DNA from 2 places in the Micromonospora sp. NPDC002296 genome. Region 2 is predicted to be linked to the other one. Evidence: riboswitches for the same ligand, from Rfam matches in the RefSeq annotation. Region 2 holds a riboswitch; the other holds the start of a gene.
The links. Region 2 has a riboswitch for thiamine pyrophosphate ahead of ABT023_RS19025 (ECF transporter S component). Riboswitches for the same ligand answer to the same signal wherever they lie in the genome.
Positions count from the first base shown of each region.

Region 1: it holds a riboswitch for thiamine pyrophosphate, as region 2 does, so the genes downstream of both, ABT023_RS05315 (thiamine phosphate synthase) here and ABT023_RS19025 (ECF transporter S component) in region 2, are expected to answer to the same signal.

Region 1 is NZ_JBEOWQ010000004.1:173,057-181,618, forward strand. It holds gene ABT023_RS05285 (hypothetical protein) at 1-2,091, shown strand, start outside; gene thiD (bifunctional hydroxymethylpyrimidine kinase/phosphomethylpyrimidine kinase) at 2,230-3,018, opposite strand; gene ABT023_RS05295 (thiamine phosphate synthase) at 3,024-3,638, opposite strand; gene ABT023_RS05300 (thiazole synthase) at 3,722-4,537, opposite strand; gene thiS (sulfur carrier protein ThiS) at 4,543-4,743, opposite strand; gene thiO (glycine oxidase ThiO) at 4,854-5,957, opposite strand; gene ABT023_RS05315 (thiamine phosphate synthase) at 5,951-6,577, opposite strand; TPP riboswitch at 6,572-6,683, opposite strand; gene ABT023_RS05320 (aldo/keto reductase) at 6,757-7,719, opposite strand; gene ABT023_RS05325 (nucleotidyltransferase domain-containing protein) at 7,862-8,562, opposite strand, start outside.
Region 2 is NZ_JBEOWQ010000023.1:77,781-86,342, reverse strand. It holds gene ABT023_RS19055 (acyl-CoA dehydrogenase family protein) at 1-353, opposite strand, end outside; gene ABT023_RS19050 (DUF6328 family protein) at 486-989, opposite strand; gene ABT023_RS19045 (sugar isomerase domain-containing protein) at 1,104-1,853, opposite strand; partial or broken gene ABT023_RS19040 (AAC(3) family N-acetyltransferase) at 1,893-2,567, opposite strand; gene ABT023_RS19035 (alpha/beta fold hydrolase) at 2,723-3,553, opposite strand; gene ABT023_RS19030 (hypothetical protein) at 3,584-3,796, opposite strand; TPP riboswitch at 3,867-3,972, shown strand; gene ABT023_RS19025 (ECF transporter S component) at 4,044-4,637, shown strand; gene ABT023_RS19020 (ABC transporter ATP-binding protein) at 4,751-6,166, shown strand; gene ABT023_RS19015 (energy-coupling factor transporter transmembrane component T family protein) at 6,264-7,064, shown strand.

The sequences.
Region 1 (8,562 bases), on a different contig from region 2:
ATGTCCACCATGACGGGACGGCTCGGGGTGGCCGGCGCGGCGGCGCTGGGCGCGACCGTCGTGGCCCCGCTGTGCATGCAGCCGGCCCGCGCCACCGAACTGAGCGGCGTCGACCCGGTCTGGGCGGTCGGCATCTGCGCCGTCCTCGGCGCGGTGGCCGGTGCCGGGGCGGCGCTCGCCGTGCTGCTCCGCCCCCCGGTGGGCTGGAACCTGGCGATGGTGGCCGGCGTGGTGTGGCTGGTCGCCCTGCTCTCGTCCCTGCCGGCCCTGGTCGGCACCGGCCCGCTGCCGACCGTGCGGCTGGGGGTGTTCGAGCCGGGCTGGCTCGACGCCGCCGCGGCACAGCGGCTGGCCATGCTGCTGTTGCCGCTGGTGGCCCTGCTCGCCGGCGCGGCCTCGGGCGCGCTGGCCCGCCGGCGGGGCCATCCGCCGCTGATCGGCGGCGCGTCCGGCGCGGCGGGCCCCGTGCTGGTCGCCTTCGCCTACCTGGCCGCCGGCCCGGGGGACTCCGTCGACCGGTACCAGCTCGCCCCCTACCACGGCGCCCTGATCGCGGTCGCCACCGGCGCGCTCGGCTCCGCCGCCGCGACCCTGGCCCGCTGGCCGCTCGTCACTTCCGGCCGCCCCGCCGACCGGCCCGCGACGCCGGGCGGGGCCGTCGGCGACCCGGCGATCGAGCCCACGGACATCCTCCGGCCGCTGCCGATCGGCCCGACCGTGCCGGCCACCGGCGACGCGGACGGCGCCGACCCCGTCGGCCCGCCCACCTCGGACACCGCCTCGGCCCGTCGGGTCCCCGCGACCGTCGGCGACCCGCTGTCGGAGGACCGCTCCGGCGGCACCCGGGACCGTTCCGCGACGGGCACGCCGGCCGGAATCACCCCGGCGCACTGGGAGTGGCCGATGGCCGCCGAGGCCGCCCGCCCGATGCCTGCCGCGCCGGGCGCCCCGTCCCGCCCCGCCGACCCGCACGTCCCCGCCGAAGCTTCCCGCGCTGCCGACGCCACGCCCCCCGCCACCGATGCCTCCCCCATCGCCGGCGCTCTCCCCGCCACCGACACCTCCCGCCCCGCCGACGAGGACGCGGGGGTGACGGCCGCCGAGGCACCCCGGCCGAAGCGGGTCCGCAGACCGAGGGCCGGCGCCGGGCGGCAGGTGCCGACCGCCGAGACGCCCCCGCCGGCCGAGGTTCCCGGCCCGATCGACACCGAACCGGCCGAGGTTCCCGGCCCGACCGACACCGAACCGGCCGAGGTTCCCGGCCCGACCGACACCGAACCGGCCGACGTGACGGATCGGAGCGCCGCCGACGCTGCGGGCGCGAGCCGCCCCGGCACGGGCGTCACCGTCACGCCGGCGGCCACCCCGGTCCGGCGGCGAGCCGAGCCCACATTCTTCGAGGCACCCACGTTCGACGACGTGGTGCAGCCCGCTCCGCCGGAGCCGACCCGGACGGGCGACGACGGCCCGCGCGACCCGTCGCCCCCGGCCGCGCCGGACAGCCGGCCGGACCCCGTCGACCCCGACCCGCGTCCCCGCCGGCCCCTTCCCGATCTGGGCCGGGTGACGAGCTGGGACGCGTTCGGCAACGCCGTCCGGCGGGCCGGCCCCACAACGACCGACAGCCGGGGCGCGGCCGGGCAGCAGCCCCCGGCCCCCCGGCCGGCCGAGCCCGGACCGAGCGAGCTGGGCCGGGCCGACGGCGGACGAGACGGCGTCGGACCGGCCACCCACCCCGGACCGGTCGACGGCGACCGGACCGGCCCCGGACCGGACGACGCCGAATCGGTCGACGCCGGGCCGGGCGGCACGAGCCCGGTGGCGGCCGGTGCTGTGCCCGAGGACCCGGCCACCAGCCGGTCCCGCCTCCGGCGCGCCCTGTTCCGGCGCAACCGGGCCCGGACCGCCGACGACGCGGCACCCGCGACCGAGCAGGACGACCGCCGGGAACAACAGCCGCTGCCCGCACAGGACGAGGAGTACGTCGACTGGGTCACCGGCCTGGCCCGTCCCGTGCCGGAGAAGGACGGCGGGCCGGAGGGCACCGGCCAACGGTCGCTGCGTTCCTCCGGTCGCCACCACCGGGACTGACGGCGAGGACCCCCGGCGCGGTGGGGTCCCGCCCACCGGCCCCGCCACGCCGGCTGTCCGCCCGGCCGCCCCGTTCCGACGTCTGCCCGGGCGGACGGATCAGGCCGCGTCATGCCTGCATGACAGCCTCCCTGGTGGTCATCCGGACCAGCCGAAGTGGTCCAGCGGGCCGTGCCCCGCGCCCAGTTCCCAGTCCCGCGCGCCGGTCAGCGCGCGGGTGACGTACTCCTTGGCGGCTGCGACGGCCACCGGCACCGGATCGCCCAGCGCCAGCCGGACGGCGATCGCCGCCGAGAACGAGCAGCCGGTGCCGTGGCTGTGCCGGGTCGGCACCCGGGGCGCGCGCAGCAGGACGGTCGCCCCGCCCCCGTGCAGCACGTCGACCGCGTCGCCGCCGGCGTCCACGTCGCCGCCGGTGACCACCACGTGCGCCGGGCCGCCGGCGACGAGCGCCCGGGCGGCGGCGACCATCTCCTCGACCGTGGTCACCGGACCTCCGGTGAGGGCCGCGGCCTCCGCGCAGTTCGGCGTCGCCACCTCCGCGTACGGCAGCAGCCGCTCGACCGCCCCGACCACGCCGAGCCGGTGCCCGCTGGTGGCGACCAGCACCGGATCGACGACGAGGTGCGGCAGCCGACCCGCCCGGGCCGCCCCGGCGACCGCGTCGGCGACGGTCTGGGTGCCGAGCATCCCGGTCTTCACCGCCCGGACGCGGAAGTCGCCGAGCACGCTGTCGAGCTGCTCGGTGACCGTGCGCGGCGGCAGCGGCAGGACGGCGTCCACGCCCCGGGTGTTCTGCGCGGTGACGGCGGTGAGCACGCTGGTGCCGTACGCGCCGAGGGCCGCGAAGACCTTGAGGTCGGCCTGGATGCCGGCACCCCCGCCGGAGTCGGAGCCGGCGATGGTCAGCACGGTCGTCGGCGTCACGCCGGTCACCCGCGCCTTCCGGTGGCCGCCGCGTGGTCGTGCCCGGTTCGCGGCGTCTCGAAGGGAATGGCCAGCGCGGCGGCTGCCTCGGCGGGATCGTCGGCCCGCATGATCGCGCCGAGGACCGCCACCCCGACGGCGCCCGCCTCGACGCAGGCGCTGGCCTGGGCCGGGGTCTCGACGCCGCCGAGGGCGAGGACCGGCACGGGGCTGAGCCGGATCAGCTCGCCGAGCCGGGCGGGGCGCAGCGGTGGGCCGTACCCCGGCTTCGACCTGCTCGGATACACGGGCGAGACGGTGGCGTAGTCCTCGGTGGTCAGTCTCGCCAGTTCGGCCGCGTCGTGGCAGGAGCGGCCGACGAGGCCGAGGCGCGGCGGCAGGTACGGGCCGACGGCCGGCAGGTGGACGGCGTCCCCACCGAGGGGGTCGGGGCCGGCGACGACCAGGGTGCCGCCCGCCCCGGCGAGGATCGGGCGCAGGTCGGCGGCGAGGGCGGCCCGCTCGGCGCGGGGCAGGTCCTTCTCGCGCAGCACCACCCACCGCACTCCCCCGGCCACGGCGGCGCCCACGACGTCGACCAGCCCCCGCCGCGCCTGCCACCGATCGGTGAGCACGACAATGCCCGCCGGGACCCGGGCGACTCTGGTGGAAGGTGGACCCGCCGGGGGCCGACCGCGACCAGGATCGGCGGTACCGGTGCGGGTCACAGGTCCGGCCTTCCCTCGTCGGGGGTGGAGGCCAGGGCGTGGAAGCGGCGGGGGATGCGGCCCGCACCGGCGGCGAGGTGGCCGGCGCGGACCGCGTACCGCATGGCGGTGGCCATCGCCAACGGGTCGGCGGCCCGGGTGACGGCGCTGGCCAGCAGCACCGCGTCGCAGCCCAATTCCATGGCCAGCGCCGCGTCGGAGGCGGTGCCGATCCCGGCGTCGAGGATCACCGGCACGTCGACGCCCTGCCGGATCAGCCGGATGTGGTGCGGGTTGTTGATGCCCAGGCCGGAGCCGATCGGCGCGCCGGCCGGCATCACCGCGGCGCAGCCTACGTCGGCCAGCCGCCGGGCCAGGACCGGGTCGTCCGACGTGTACGGCAGCACGGTGAACCCGTCGGACACCAACTCCTCGGCAGCGCGCAGCAGTTCCACCCCGTCGGGCAGCAGGGTGCGCTCGTCGCCGATCACCTCCAGCTTCACCCAGTCGGTGCCGAACGCCTCGCGGGCCAGGTGGGCGACCTTGACCGCCTCGCCGGCCGTGTGGCAGCCGGCCGTGTTCGGCAGCAGCTTCACCCCGCACCGCTCCAGCAGGTCGAGCAGCCCGCCGGCGGTTCCGGGGGCGGTGTCGACGCGGCGCAGTGCGAGGGTGACCAGCTCGGTGCCGGAGGCCCGGATCGCCTGTTCCAGCGCGTGCAGGCTGGCCGCGCCGCCGGTGCCGAGGATCAGCCGCGACGCGAACGTCTCGCCGCCCAGGGCGAGGGGCGCCGGCTCGGGGGTGGCCCGGTCGGGGTGCGCCGGTGCGACGGGCATCCCGCTCACCCGCCCTGGGCGGCGCTGAGCACCTCGACCCGGTCGCCGTCGCGCAGCGCGGTCGCCGGCCAGCCGGCGCGCGGCACCACCTCGCCGTTGACGGCGACGGCGAGGCCGCCGCGCTGCCCGGTGACCAGGACGATCAGGTCTGCCACGGTCGCACCGGGGGGCAGCGTCCGCCCGGCGCCGTTCACCGTCAGTTCCATGTGCGTGCTCCTCCTCGAAGGCGACCCGGCAGCGACCTGTCGTGCCGGACGTGGTCAGTGGCACCGGACGCGGGTGGCGTCGGGACGCGGTCGGTCGCGTCGGGACCCGGTCAGCCGTGCCGGCGGTGGCCGGCGAACCGCTCGGGGGTGAAGGGGGCGAGCAGCGGGTCCGCCTCCCCGGTGACCACCAGCTCGGCGACGAGGTCGGCGGTGACCGGGGTGAGCACGATGCCGTGCCGGTGGTGCCCAGTGGCGGCGAGCACCCCGGGCCGGCCGGGCAGCGGCCCGATGATCGGCGCGTTGTCCGGGGTGCCGGGGCGCAGCCCGGCGGACGCCTCCGCCAGGTCGTACTCGGTCAGTTCGGGAACCAGGTCGACGGCGGCGCGCAGCAGCCGCAGCGCCGCCCCGGCGGTGACCCGGGTGTCGGCGCGCTCCTCGACGGTCGCGCCGACCACCACCTCGCCGCCGTCCCGGGGCACCAGGTAGACGGACTCGCCGTCGGCGTACCCCCGGATGACGTGCCGGAAGCCCGGCGGGCCGCCGCCGAGCGCGCGGAGCCGCAGGATCTGCCCCTTCACCGGCCGTACCGGCAGCCCGGTGAGGGCGGCGGCGCCGCAGCCGGCGGCGACGACGGTCACCCGGGCGTCCAGGTCGGACAGCTCCCGCACCGGGCCGGCGACCAGGGTCGCGCCGGCCCGCTCGGCGGCGATCCGCAACGCGGCGACCAGCCGCCGGGGGTCGACCTGGTGGTCACCGGGGGCGACCGCGCCGCCGCGCACCCGCGGGGCGAGCGCCGGCTCGCGGTCGCGCAGCTCCGAGGGGCGCAGCGGGGTGATCGGCAATCCCAGCCCGCGCTGGTACGTCCACAACCGCCGCGCCTCGGCCAGGTCGTCGCTGGTCAACCCGACGACGAGGGTGCCCTCGGTGCGGTACCCGAACCCGGTCCCGGCGGCCTCGGCCAGCTCGGTGGCGAACCCGGGCCAGCGGGCGGCGGAGGCGGCGAGCAGCCCGGTCAGCTCGTGCTCGCCGAAGTACGCCTCGGCGACCGGTGACAGCATCCCGGCTGCGACGTACGACGCGCCCGACCCGGGGGCCGGGTCGTGCACCTCGACCCGCAGCCCGCGCGCCGCGCACCGCCAGGCGACCGCCAGCCCGACCGGCCCGGCACCCACCACCGCCACGTCGACGGGCCCCTGCCCGGTGGCCGTCAGCACGTCAGCGCCCCGAGCAGTTCGGCGGCGGCCCGGCCCGGGTCGGCGGCGGCGGAGAGCGCCCCGACCACCGCCACCCCGTACGCCCCGGCGGCGCGCAGCGCCGGGACCGTCGCGGCGGTCACCCCGCCGATGGCGATCACCGGCACGGCCACGGCGGTGGCGACCGCACGCACCCCGGCGGGGCCGATCGGGTCCGGCAGGCCGTTCTTGGTGTCAGTGGCGTGGCACGGGCCGACGCCCAGGTAGCTGGCCCCGGCGGCCACCGCGTCGGCAGCGGCGCCCGGGGACCGGGCGGTCGCGCCGAGCGTCGCGACCGGGCCGAGGACCCGGCGGGCCGCCGCCACGGGCAGGTCGTCCGCGCCGACGTGCCCACCGGCCGCGCCGACCGCGAGCGCCACGTGCAGCCGGTCGTTGACCAGGCACGTCGCCCCGTAGGGCGCGCACGCCACGACCACCCGCCGGGCCAGGTCGTACGCCGCGCGGTCGGTGGCGTCGTCGGTGACGCGGACCTGGACGACCAGCTCGGCGCGGGCCACCGCGAGGGCGGCGCGCAGCACGGCGAGCGGGTCCCGGCCCGGCCGGGTGTCGGTGATCAGATGCAGTCGCCCGAGGGACGGCACGGCAATTCTCCTCCCTGCGCCGGCATTACCCGGATCAGGTTCGACGGTCGGGGGCTATCAGCCCCCCTCTCAGCCCGGTACACACCGGGCTCCCGTGGGTCACTTGCGTGTCACCGTACGACGATTGGGCTGCTCCGCCAAGGGGGTGGGCCAAGTGGGCTGGACCACGGCCGCCCGGCTCAGAGGATGGCGTCGAGCGCTTCGAGGTCGTCGTCGGTCGGCTGCCAGGTGCCGGCCTCCGCGTTGGACCGCACCTGCTCCGGCGAGGTGGCTCCGGCGATCACCGAGGTCACCGCCGGCCGGGCGGCCAGCCCGCCGATGGCCACCTGGAGCAGGGACAGCCCCCGCTCGGCCGCGTACGCCTCCAGCGCCTCGATGACGTCCCACCGCGCGGCGGCCAGGCGTTCGGCGTACCGGCCGCCCCCGGCGAGCCGGCTGCCGGCGGGTGCCGCCTCGCCGCGCTTGTACTTGCCGGTGAGCAGCCCGTTGGCCAGCGGGAAGAACGGCAGCATGCCCAGGCCGAACCGCTCGCAGGCCCCGATGACCTCGGCCTCGACGCCCCGCTCCAGCAGCGAGTAGTGGTTCTGCGCGCTGATGAACCGGGCCCGCCCGTTGGAGGAGGCGACCCAGTCGGCGTCGGCGATCTGCCAGCCGGCGAAGTTGGAGTTGCCGAGGTAGCGCACCTTGCCGGCGCGGACCAGGTCGTCCAGGGCGGCGAGGGTCTCGTCGATCGGGGTGCCCGGGTCCGGCTCGTGCATCTGGTACAGGTCGATGTGGTCGGTGTCGAGCCGGCGCAGCGACGCCTCCACCGCCCGGGCGATGTACCGCCGGGCGCCTCGGGCGCCGTGGTCCGGGCCGTTGCGCCCCTGCATGTCCATGCCGAACTTGGTGGCCACCACCACGTCGTCCCGGCGGCCCTTGAGGGCCTGGCCGAGCAGCTCCTCGGAGCCACCCGGCTCGTCGCCGTAGATGTCGGCGGTGTCGAAGAGGTTGATGCCGGCGTCGAGGGCGGCGTCGACCACCGCCCGGGTGCCGTCGAGGTCGAGCTTACGGCCGAAGTTGTTGCAGCCGACGCCGACCACGGACACCACGAGCCCGGAGTCGCCCAGCCGTCGATACGTCATCTCAGTCACGAGATCCACCCTATGCCCGTCCCGACGCGGCCACCGGCCGGACGCCCCACGGCCCCGGCGCAGCCCACCCGCCCCGACACCGGCGGGTCCACCCCGGGCGCCGACCCGCCGCCCGGCAGGGCGGACCGGGCACGGCCCGCCGAGTGGCGGATCAGCGGAGCGCCTCGGCGACCAGCCGGTGCGCGTCGGCGACGGTGGCGGCCAGCTCGGCCGGGGTGCGGCCGACCGCGCCGAGCAGCCCCTGCGCCCGGCGGGTGAAGTCCACCGGGGCGTCCGGCAGCCTGCCGGCAGAGGCGATCATGCCCTTCTCGTTCACCAGCCACCGCCCGGCCCGGCCGTGCAGCGCCTGGACGACCACGCCGACCGCCCTGAACAGGCAGCCGGCCACGTAACCGCCGTCCCCCGCCGCCGCGCCCTTGGCGGCTGCGTCGAGCAGGAACCCGGCCTCCCAGCCGCTGGCCAGCAGGGCGGCGGACAGCGCCGGCGGGTAGCACCCGGTCTCCGCCCGCAGCGCGGTCAGCTCCCCGGTCGGGTCGCCGAGCACCCGGCACAGCGCCACCTCGCCGGCATAGGCGTGCGAGTAGAAGCCCAGCGGGTGACCGGCCTGCGCCTCGACGGTGTACCGGCCGGCCCCGCAGTCGGCCCAGACCCGGCCCACCCGGTCGAGGTCACGGTAGATCCAGTCCACCGCCACCCCGCCGACGCGCAGCCAGCCGCCGCCGTCCACCCACGGCCCCCAGCCGCCCGGCGCGGTCAGTTCCACCTCCGCCCCGGTTACCGAGGCGGCGATGGCGCGCAGCGCCGGCACGTCCAGGCCACCCCGGTAGTAGAGGCCCACGTCCCAGTCGGAGT
Region 2 (8,562 bases):
TCCCCGGCCCGGGCGTCCTCGGCCGGGTCGGTACGCGGCCAGGGGTGGATCAGGTCGATCCGGAGCCGGCCGAGGAACAACTCCTTGCCGAAGCTCGGCCGGTCCCACGCGGACTCGCGGGCCGCCTCGGCGACCTGCCGGGCCTCCTTCTCGGACACCTGACCGGCCTCCGTCGGCAGCGCCCCCGCGCCCCCGGCGGCATCGACGGCGGCGGCGTCGGCAGTGGCCTCGGCGGCGGGGCCCGGGACGGCCGGGGCCGGATCGTCGATCGGCGCGACCCGGCCGGTGGGGCCGCCCGCCGGGGCTCCCTCCGCCGGGTCGGGCGTGGGTCGGCTGTTCTGCGTCGTGGTCACGGCTGCCCCCTCGAACCTCGGTCCGGATGCGTCAACGCGCTCGACAAAAAGCAACGCTACCCCCGGCTGTTACCCAGGGGTAGCGTCGCGTGCACCTCGGATTCCTCCCAGCGTCCGCGCTGGTCGACGGGATCAGCCGCCGGAGAGCACCTGCGGCTCGTCATCATCGTCGTCGATGTCGTCGTCGCCCCAGTTGCGGCGGGCGAACGGCAGGACCACCCAGAAGGCCAGGAACCACGCCGCCGTGATCCCGGTGAGCAGGAAGGCGATGCCCCGGTCCAGCACGAAGTCGGTGATCAGCAGGACCGCGCTGACCATCGAGATGAGCATGAAGGCGAGCCCGCCACTGGCCATCCGGTGGGCGAACCGGACCAGCTCCGGCTTGCGCCCCTGCCGGAACAGCGCCCGGTGGAAGGCCACCGGGGAGATGATCATCGTGGTGGCACCGGCCGCCGACAGCAACGCGACGATGTAGACGTCTCTCTGGAACTCGCTGGTGTGCGTGAAGCCGTTGCTGAACGGCAGGGTCAGCAGGAACGCGAACAGGATCTGCACGCCGGTCTGCGCGACCCGCAATTCCTGGAGCAGGTCGGCGAAGTTGCGCTGCCAGCGCTGCTTCTCGGTTTCCTTCGACACGCGCTACCTCCGGGTGACGGTACTGCCGGCGGGATCCATCCCGCCGGCAGCATCGGCTTTGCCCCGTCGGGCGAACGGCGAAACCGACTCACGACCGCACCCCGCCCGCCGCGGTCAGGACCCCCGGCGGATACGCCCGGCGTACCGGGCCTCCAGCTCGTTGTTGTGCTCGTCGCCGCCGGTGATGTTGGCCGACAGGTAGACCGGGGGCCGCTCACCCGCCGCGAGCAGTCGGGACACCACCTCGACCGTGAGCTGCTGCGCCAGCAGGGCGGCGGTGATGGAGGAGACCGCGCCGACCGCGCCGCCGCCAGGCAGCGGCAGGGTCGCGTCGCCGTACGGTGCGCCGTTGTCCAGCACCACGTCGGCGAACTCGGCCAGCTTCCGGCCGGACGGGTGGCGGGACGTCATCCGTGCCGAGTGCTGCGTCGAGGTGATCGCGACGAGGCCGTGGCCGCGCTCCTTCACGAGGGCGGCGAACTCCACGATCGCCCCGTTGACGCCGGAGTTGGAGGCGACCACGAAGACGTCCGACGGGCGGACCGGGGCCAGCTCGTAGAGGCGGTGGGCCACCGCCGGGTCGCGCTCCAGCAGCGGGCCCAGGACGTCGGCCGGGGCCCCGCCGTGCAGCACGAGGTCGCGCAGCGCGATCCGGTTGGTCGGCACCAGGCCGCCGGCCCGGCCGGCGATCTCCATGGCGAGGGCCTCGGAGTAGCCGGTGCCGAACGCGTGGACCACCCCGTCGGCGCGCAGCGCGTCGGCGACCAGGTCGGCCGCCCGACCCACCGCCTCCCGTTGGCTGGCCGACACCCGGTCGATCGTCTCCGTCACCACCGCGAGGTAGTCCTCGGCGCTCACCGTCATGTTCTCCTTCGTCCGTCGGTTGCGGGCCAGCCAGTCCACCGCGAAGTCGACCGCCGCCCGCTGGCGCATCGACCTGCCCGTCCCGTCGCCGACCGGGCCGATCCGGACCGCGCCGGTCGCCTCCAGGTCCGCCCCGAGCCGGGGGAAGTCGGCCGAGTCGACCGCCACGTCCTCCCACCAGGCCCAGTCCTGGCCGCCGTCGCGGGTGCGAACCGCCGCGCCCACCCGTTCCCTCGGCGGGGCGGCCTGCCGGTACTCCGCCAGGTGCAGCGACGTGTTGCAGCCGTGGTCGACGCCGAGCAGCAGCACGTCGGCGTCCAGGTCGTACAGCCGGCCCAGCGGCGAACCGGGGCCGAGCATGTCGGCCAGCGGGTGCCCGGCCACGATCTCCTCGGCGGCGGGCCCGAGCGCGGCGAACGAGACGTGCGGGTGGTCGCTGCGCCGGGCCCCCGGCCAGCCCCGGACGGTCTCGGCCAGCGCCCCCATAAACCGGCTCTGGGTGACCGCCGGGTCGAAGCCGGGAGTCTCCGCGCGGATCACCGGCCACCAGTCCGCCGGCACCGGCGGGTTGCTCCACCCGGCCGGGTCGCTGTTCTCCGGCGTGTGGGTCGGCACCACCAGCGTGCCCTCGGGGCCGAGCACGTCGCGCAGGGCGAGGGCCACCGCCTGCGGGCCGCCGCAGACGAATCCGAGGGCCCGCAGTCCGGCGTGCACCAGCACGATGCCGCCGGGGCGTACCCCCAGGTCGTGGAGCTGCACGGCGAGCGACGCGCGGGTGTGCGGCCGGGCCGCCGCGACGCCGCCGCCCGCCGCGCCCGACGGACCCGGGACGGACGACGGACCCGGGGCGGACGGCGGCGGGGCGGGGGTCACCGCGCGGTGCCCGTGCGGGCCAGGATCGTCTCGGCGAGCGGACCGGGCGCCTCGTCGGGAATCCAGTGCGAGACGCCGGGCAGCTCGACGAGGCGGTAGTCCCCGGTGACGTGGGCGGCGCACGCCTCGGCGGCGGTGCGGCCGATCGCGATGTCCCTGCTGCTCCACACGAACGCGGTCGGCACCGGCACCGGCCCGACCGCCGCGAGGTCGGCCCGCGACATCGCCCGGTACCAGTTCAGCGCGGCGGTCAGCGCGCCCGGCTCGCGCATCGGCTCGGCGTACCGGGCCACCCGGGCGGCGTCGCCGACCCCGCCGAGCAGCTTGCGCAGGGCGGCGGCCCGCAACGCCAGCAGGACCTTCTCCGCCTTGCCCGGCTTGCGGAACAGGGCGATGTACGACGAGCGGGCCTTCTGCTCGGTGTCCGTGGCCAGCGCGTGCGCCATCGCGGCGGGGTGCGGGACGGACACGGCGGTGAGGGTGCGCACCCGGTCGGGGTGGCTCGCGGCCAGCCCCCAGGCCACGATCGAGCCCCAGTCGTGCCCCACCACGTGCGCCGCGTCGACGCCCAGCGCGTCGAGCAGGGCCGCCGCGTCGGCGACCAGCTCGGGAAGCCGGTACGCCTCGACCGCCCCGGGCCGGGCGAGCGGCGAGTAGCCGCGCTGGTCCGGCGCGTACGTGCGCAGCCCGGCGGCGTGCAGCGCGGGCGTCACCTCGTCCCACTCGCCGCCGTGCTGCGGGAAGCCGTGCAGCAGCAGCACCGGTTCGCCGTCGGCCGGCCCGCCGGTGCGGACCTCGAACGTCAGCCCTCGCGCCTCCACCTGCATGATCGGCAGCCTACCCAGCGGGACCCGGGCTCACTCGTACCGGTTTCGCGGGGCGGGCACCTCCCGCCGGGACTCCACGGCCAGGTACGGGATCTCGGTGTCGTTGACCGGGTCCCGCCCGACCCGGTCGCTGTACCGGCCGGTGGCCTCGCCCCGGGTGTCGTTCGGCAGGCCCGAGGGGCACGTCGCCGGGCAGGCCCGGGGCCGGGTCGACGAAGTACGGCGAGATGACGGTTTCCGCACCGGGGATGAGCTGCGATTGGCTCACATTGCCCGGCGATCTTCCGAGGTGTTAGCGTCGGCGAGACAACTTCATATCCGACAGGGGAGCGCACAGCGCTGAGAGTGCGGGCACCGCCCGCAGACCCTCGAACCTGATCTGGGTAATGCCAGCGCAGGGAGTTCGGTCGACCTCCAGCCGCGCCGCCGTCCGGTAGCCCGGGCGCGGCGTGCGTCTTCTCCTGGTTCACTCAGAACTGGGAGCCATCACATGAACCACACCGACAGCAACCGCTGGCGCACGATCGACATCGTGGTCGCCTCGGTGATCGCGGTCGCCTTCGGCGTCATCTTCTGGGCCTGGGGCCTGGTCTGGAGCGCCACCGAGGGGGCGTTCGCGTTCTTCCCGCCCGCACAGACCCTGCTCTACGGGGTCTGGCTGATGCCGGCCGTGGTCGGCGGCCTGGTGATTCGCAAGCCGGGCGCGGCCCTGTACTGCGAGACCGTCGCCGCCGTCCTGTCCGCCCTGCTGGGCAGCCAGTGGGCCGGCACGGTGATCCCGCAGGGCATGGTCCAGGGCATCGGTGCCGAACTGGCCTTCGCCGCGTTCCGGTACCGCTCGTTCCGGCTGCCGACCGCGCTGCTCGCCGGGGCGCTCACCGGCCTCAGCGCCGCCCTGTTCGACTTCCTCGTCTGGAACGCCGAGTACGACCTGACCAGCTACCGAATCCCGTACGCCCTGCTCACCATCGTCAGCGCCACGGTCGTCGCCGGCGCCGGCGGCTGGGCCCTCACCCGCGCCCTGGCCGGCACGGGCGTCCTGGACCGCTTCCCCGCCGCCCGCGACTACCGCGCCCCCGTCTGACCGTGTTGATCAAGAGGCTTGCGTCAGCCGAACCCGTTCTCCGGACGCAAGCCTCTTGATCAACCAGGCTGTTCGGGTGGGGGGTTGAGGGGGTTGGTGTGGGTGGCGTCGGGATGCGGGGGTTCGGGTGGCGGCATGCCGGGCGCCGGGGCTGGGCGGTGCGGGGGGTGGACCTGCGCGTCGAGCGTGGCGAGCGGGTGCTGCTGCTCGGGCCGTCGGGGGCGGGCAAGAGCACCCTGCTGGCCGCGCTGGCCGGGCTCCTGCCCGAGGACTCCGGCGAGCAGGAGGGCACCGTCGAGGTCGACGGGGTCGACCCGCGCGCGAACCGGGAACGGGTCGGCATCGTCTTCCAGGACCCGGAGACCCAGCTCGTCATGGCCCGCTGCGGCGACGACGTGGCCTTCGGGCTGGAGAACCGGGGCGTACCGGCCGAGGAGATCTGGCCCCGGGTGGACGAGGCGCTGCGCCGCGTCGGCTTCCCGTATCACCGGGACCGGCCGACCGCCGCTCTCTCCGGCGGTGAGCAGCAGCGGCTCGCCCTGGCCGGGACGCTCGCCCTGCGGCCGGGCCTGCTGCTGCTCGACGAGCCGACCGCGAACCTCGACCCGGCCGGGGCGGCGCTGGTCCGCCGCGCGGTGGCCGACGCGATGGACGAAGACACCACGCTGATCCTGGTCGAGCACCGGGTCACCGAGGCGTTGCCACTGGTCGACCGGGTGGTGGTGCTGGAACCCGGCGGCGGGGTACGCGCCGACGGGCCGCCGGAGGCGGTCTTCGCCGCCCACGGCGACGCCCTCGCCGCCGAGGGGGTCTGGGTGCCCGGCCGGACCGTGCCGCCCCGGCACGCCGCCGCGGCTCCGGGTGACCTGTTGATCACCGCCGACCGGGTCGCCCTGCCGCCCCGCCTCGCCCCGATCGACCTCGCGGTACGCGCCGGCGAGGCGCTGGCCGTGCTCGGTCCCAACGGCGTCGGCAAGTCCACCCTGGCACTGCTGCTGGGCGGCCTGCTCCGGCCGGGGGCCGGCCGGGTGGCGGCGACCGGGGAGCTGGCCGGCGGGGATGCCCGGACTCCCCCGTACCGCTGGCGGGCCCCCGCCCTGGCGGGCCGGATCGGGTCGGTCTTCCAGGACCCGGAGCACCAGTTCGTCACCGGAACTGTCTTCGACGAGCTGGCCCTCGGGCCACGCCGCACCGGCCGGCCCGAGACCGCCGTCCGGGCCACCGTGGACGGACTGCTGGATCGGCTGCGCCTGGCGGCGCTGGCCCGCGCGAACCCGTACACCCTCTCGGGTGGGGAGGCCCGGCGGCTGAGCGTGGCAACCGCCCTCGCCACCGCGCCCCGGCTGCTGGTCTGCGACGAACCCACCTTCGGTCAGGACCGACGGACCTGGCTTGAGCTGGTCGACCTCTTCGCCGAGCTGCGCGACGCCGGGCACGGCGTGGTCACCGTCACCCACGACCCGGACTTCGTCGCGGCCCTGGCCGACCGGCGGATCACCGTGACCCGCGAACCGTCGGCGGCAACGTGACCGACAGGAACGGCGAACCGGCGGGCGGCGTGACCGACAGGAACGGCGAACCGGCGGGCGGCGTGACCAGCGCGTCCGGCGAGGTGGTGGAGGCCACGTGATCAGCATCGAACCGGTGGCGACGCCAGGCGCGCCGCTGGCCCGACGCAACCCGGTGGCGAAGGTCACGGCGGCGTTGGTCTTCTCGTTCACCCTGCTCGCCACCCTGGACCCGGTCGCCCCGGCGATCGCCCTCGTCATCGAGCTGGCCGTGCTGCCGCTGTTCGGCATCCGGTACCGGGTACTCGCCCGGCGGGCCGCGCCGCTGCTGCTCGGCGCGGTCGGCATCGTGGCCACCCTGGTCCTCTTCGCCGCCGATCGCTCCGGCCGGGTGCTGGTCGACGCGGGGCCGGTGCTGGTCACCACCGGGGTGCTGCTGACCGCGCTCGGGCTGGCGCTGCGCATGCTGGCCGTGGCACTGCCCGGCGTGATCGTCTTCGCCACCACGGACCCGACCGACCTGGCCGATGCGCTGATCCAGAACGCGAAGGCACCGGCCCGGTTCGCGATCGGTGCGCTGGCGGCGTTCCGGCTGGTGCCGTTGCTGGGCCAGGAGTGGCAGATGATCAGCATGGCCCGGCGGGCACGCGGGGTCGACGCCGGGCGTAATCCCCTGGCCCGGATGCGGCTGTTCGTCTCGACCGCGTTCGCGCTGCTGGTGGGGGCGATCCGGCGCGGCACCCGGCTCGCGGTGGCGATGGACGCCCGCGGTTTCGACGCGGGCACCCCACGCACCGTCGCCCGGCGGCAGCGGTTCCGGGCCGCCGACGGCCTGCTGGTCGCCGGGGCGGCGGCCCTGGCCGGGGCCGCGCTGGCGGTCAGCGTCGCGGTGGGCGCGTTCCGCCCACTGATCGGCTGACCGCCCCGCTGACCGGCAGACTGAGCTGCTCCGGTCCGGGTGCGTCTGTTGTCGCTGGAGCGGCGCACTCGGCAGGGCGTGTGTCGAAGTGCGAAAGACGCACAGCCACGTCTCCGGCAGCAGGCAAGCCTGATCGGTACCGATCGAAACCGACCCCTGCCCTGACGATGAGCGGAGATCTGCCAGTTCCGGAACGTTCCGGCGGCCGGGCGGCCTCCCGGGGACCGCCGGCGACGGGCCAGGCGTACAAGATCGTGCTCGATCCCGGAAAGAGTGGCCTCCCACCCGGGACGAGGCCACTCGATCCCTGATCGAGCACGATCTTGTTCCCCGATCCGGGGCGGTCCCGCGCGATCCAGCGCGATCGCGTGCGCTGTGATCGCGTGCGCTCGTACGGACCGCTCGCCCGCGCGGGGGCAGGCCTGAACGCCCGGAGCAGGCCGGCCCCCGGCAGATCCCACTCCGCTCCCACCCACGCCGAGCCGACAGCGCCGAGCCGAGCCGAGGTAGGTCGACTTCGACCAGGCTCCAGCCCGGAGGGTGCGGATCAGCTGCGGCGGAAGGCGTATCGGCGGGTCTGGCCGGCGCGCTGGGTACGGCCGGCGGGGAACTTGGACCCGCCGACCGGCGGGCCGGTCCTCGGCGGGGGCGGCGTCTCCACGGTGGGCGACACGTCCAGGGGCTCCGCCGGCGGCGATACGCGGAGCGACTCCACCGCGGGCGACAGGAGCGGAGACGCCGTCCCCGGCTGAGGGGAAGCAGCCGCCGCGACGCCGAGGCCCGGCGCGGTCACCTCCGGCGGAGACGAGCCCGTCGACGGACTCGGGGACGGACTCGGGGACGAGCCCGTGGACGGACTCGGGAACGAGCCCGTGGACGGACTCGGGAACGAGCCCGTGGACGGACTCGGGAACGAGCCCGTGGACGGACTCGGGGACGGCTTGCGGGACTTGCGGGGCTTGCGGGAACTGGGCTTGGCTGGCATACCCGGCCTCCTGACTGCTGGTGCCGGCCGCACGGCGAGCTGCTGACGCCGACTGCGCGGCGCGGCGCTGCCGCCTGGCGACGGCGGGGCGAACGGAACGGGGAGCGCCCGGGCATCCGGCCACAACAGGCACCGCGCGCAACGGCGGCGGTGGAATGCGGACGCCCGGAACAGCGGACCCGCGGCGAGAACGGCGGGTCGGCTTCCGAAAGAGGGGCGTCAGTTACGCATGTACGTGACGGTAGCCGGCCGTCCCGCCCACCGCACCCGAATTACCGGTCGTGGGCCGCCACCGGCCGGGCCGCCACCCGCCGGACCGCCACCCGCCGGACCGCCACCGGCCGGACACAAGCCGCCGGGCCGCCAGCACATCCCGCCCGGACGCCACCGCATCATGACACCGGCGTCCGGCACCACATCAGGGCACCGCGTCCGGCACCACATCGTGGCACCGCGTCCGGCACCGGGCCCCGCCGTCCGCCCACCGCGATACGGTCGCAGCACCACGGGCGA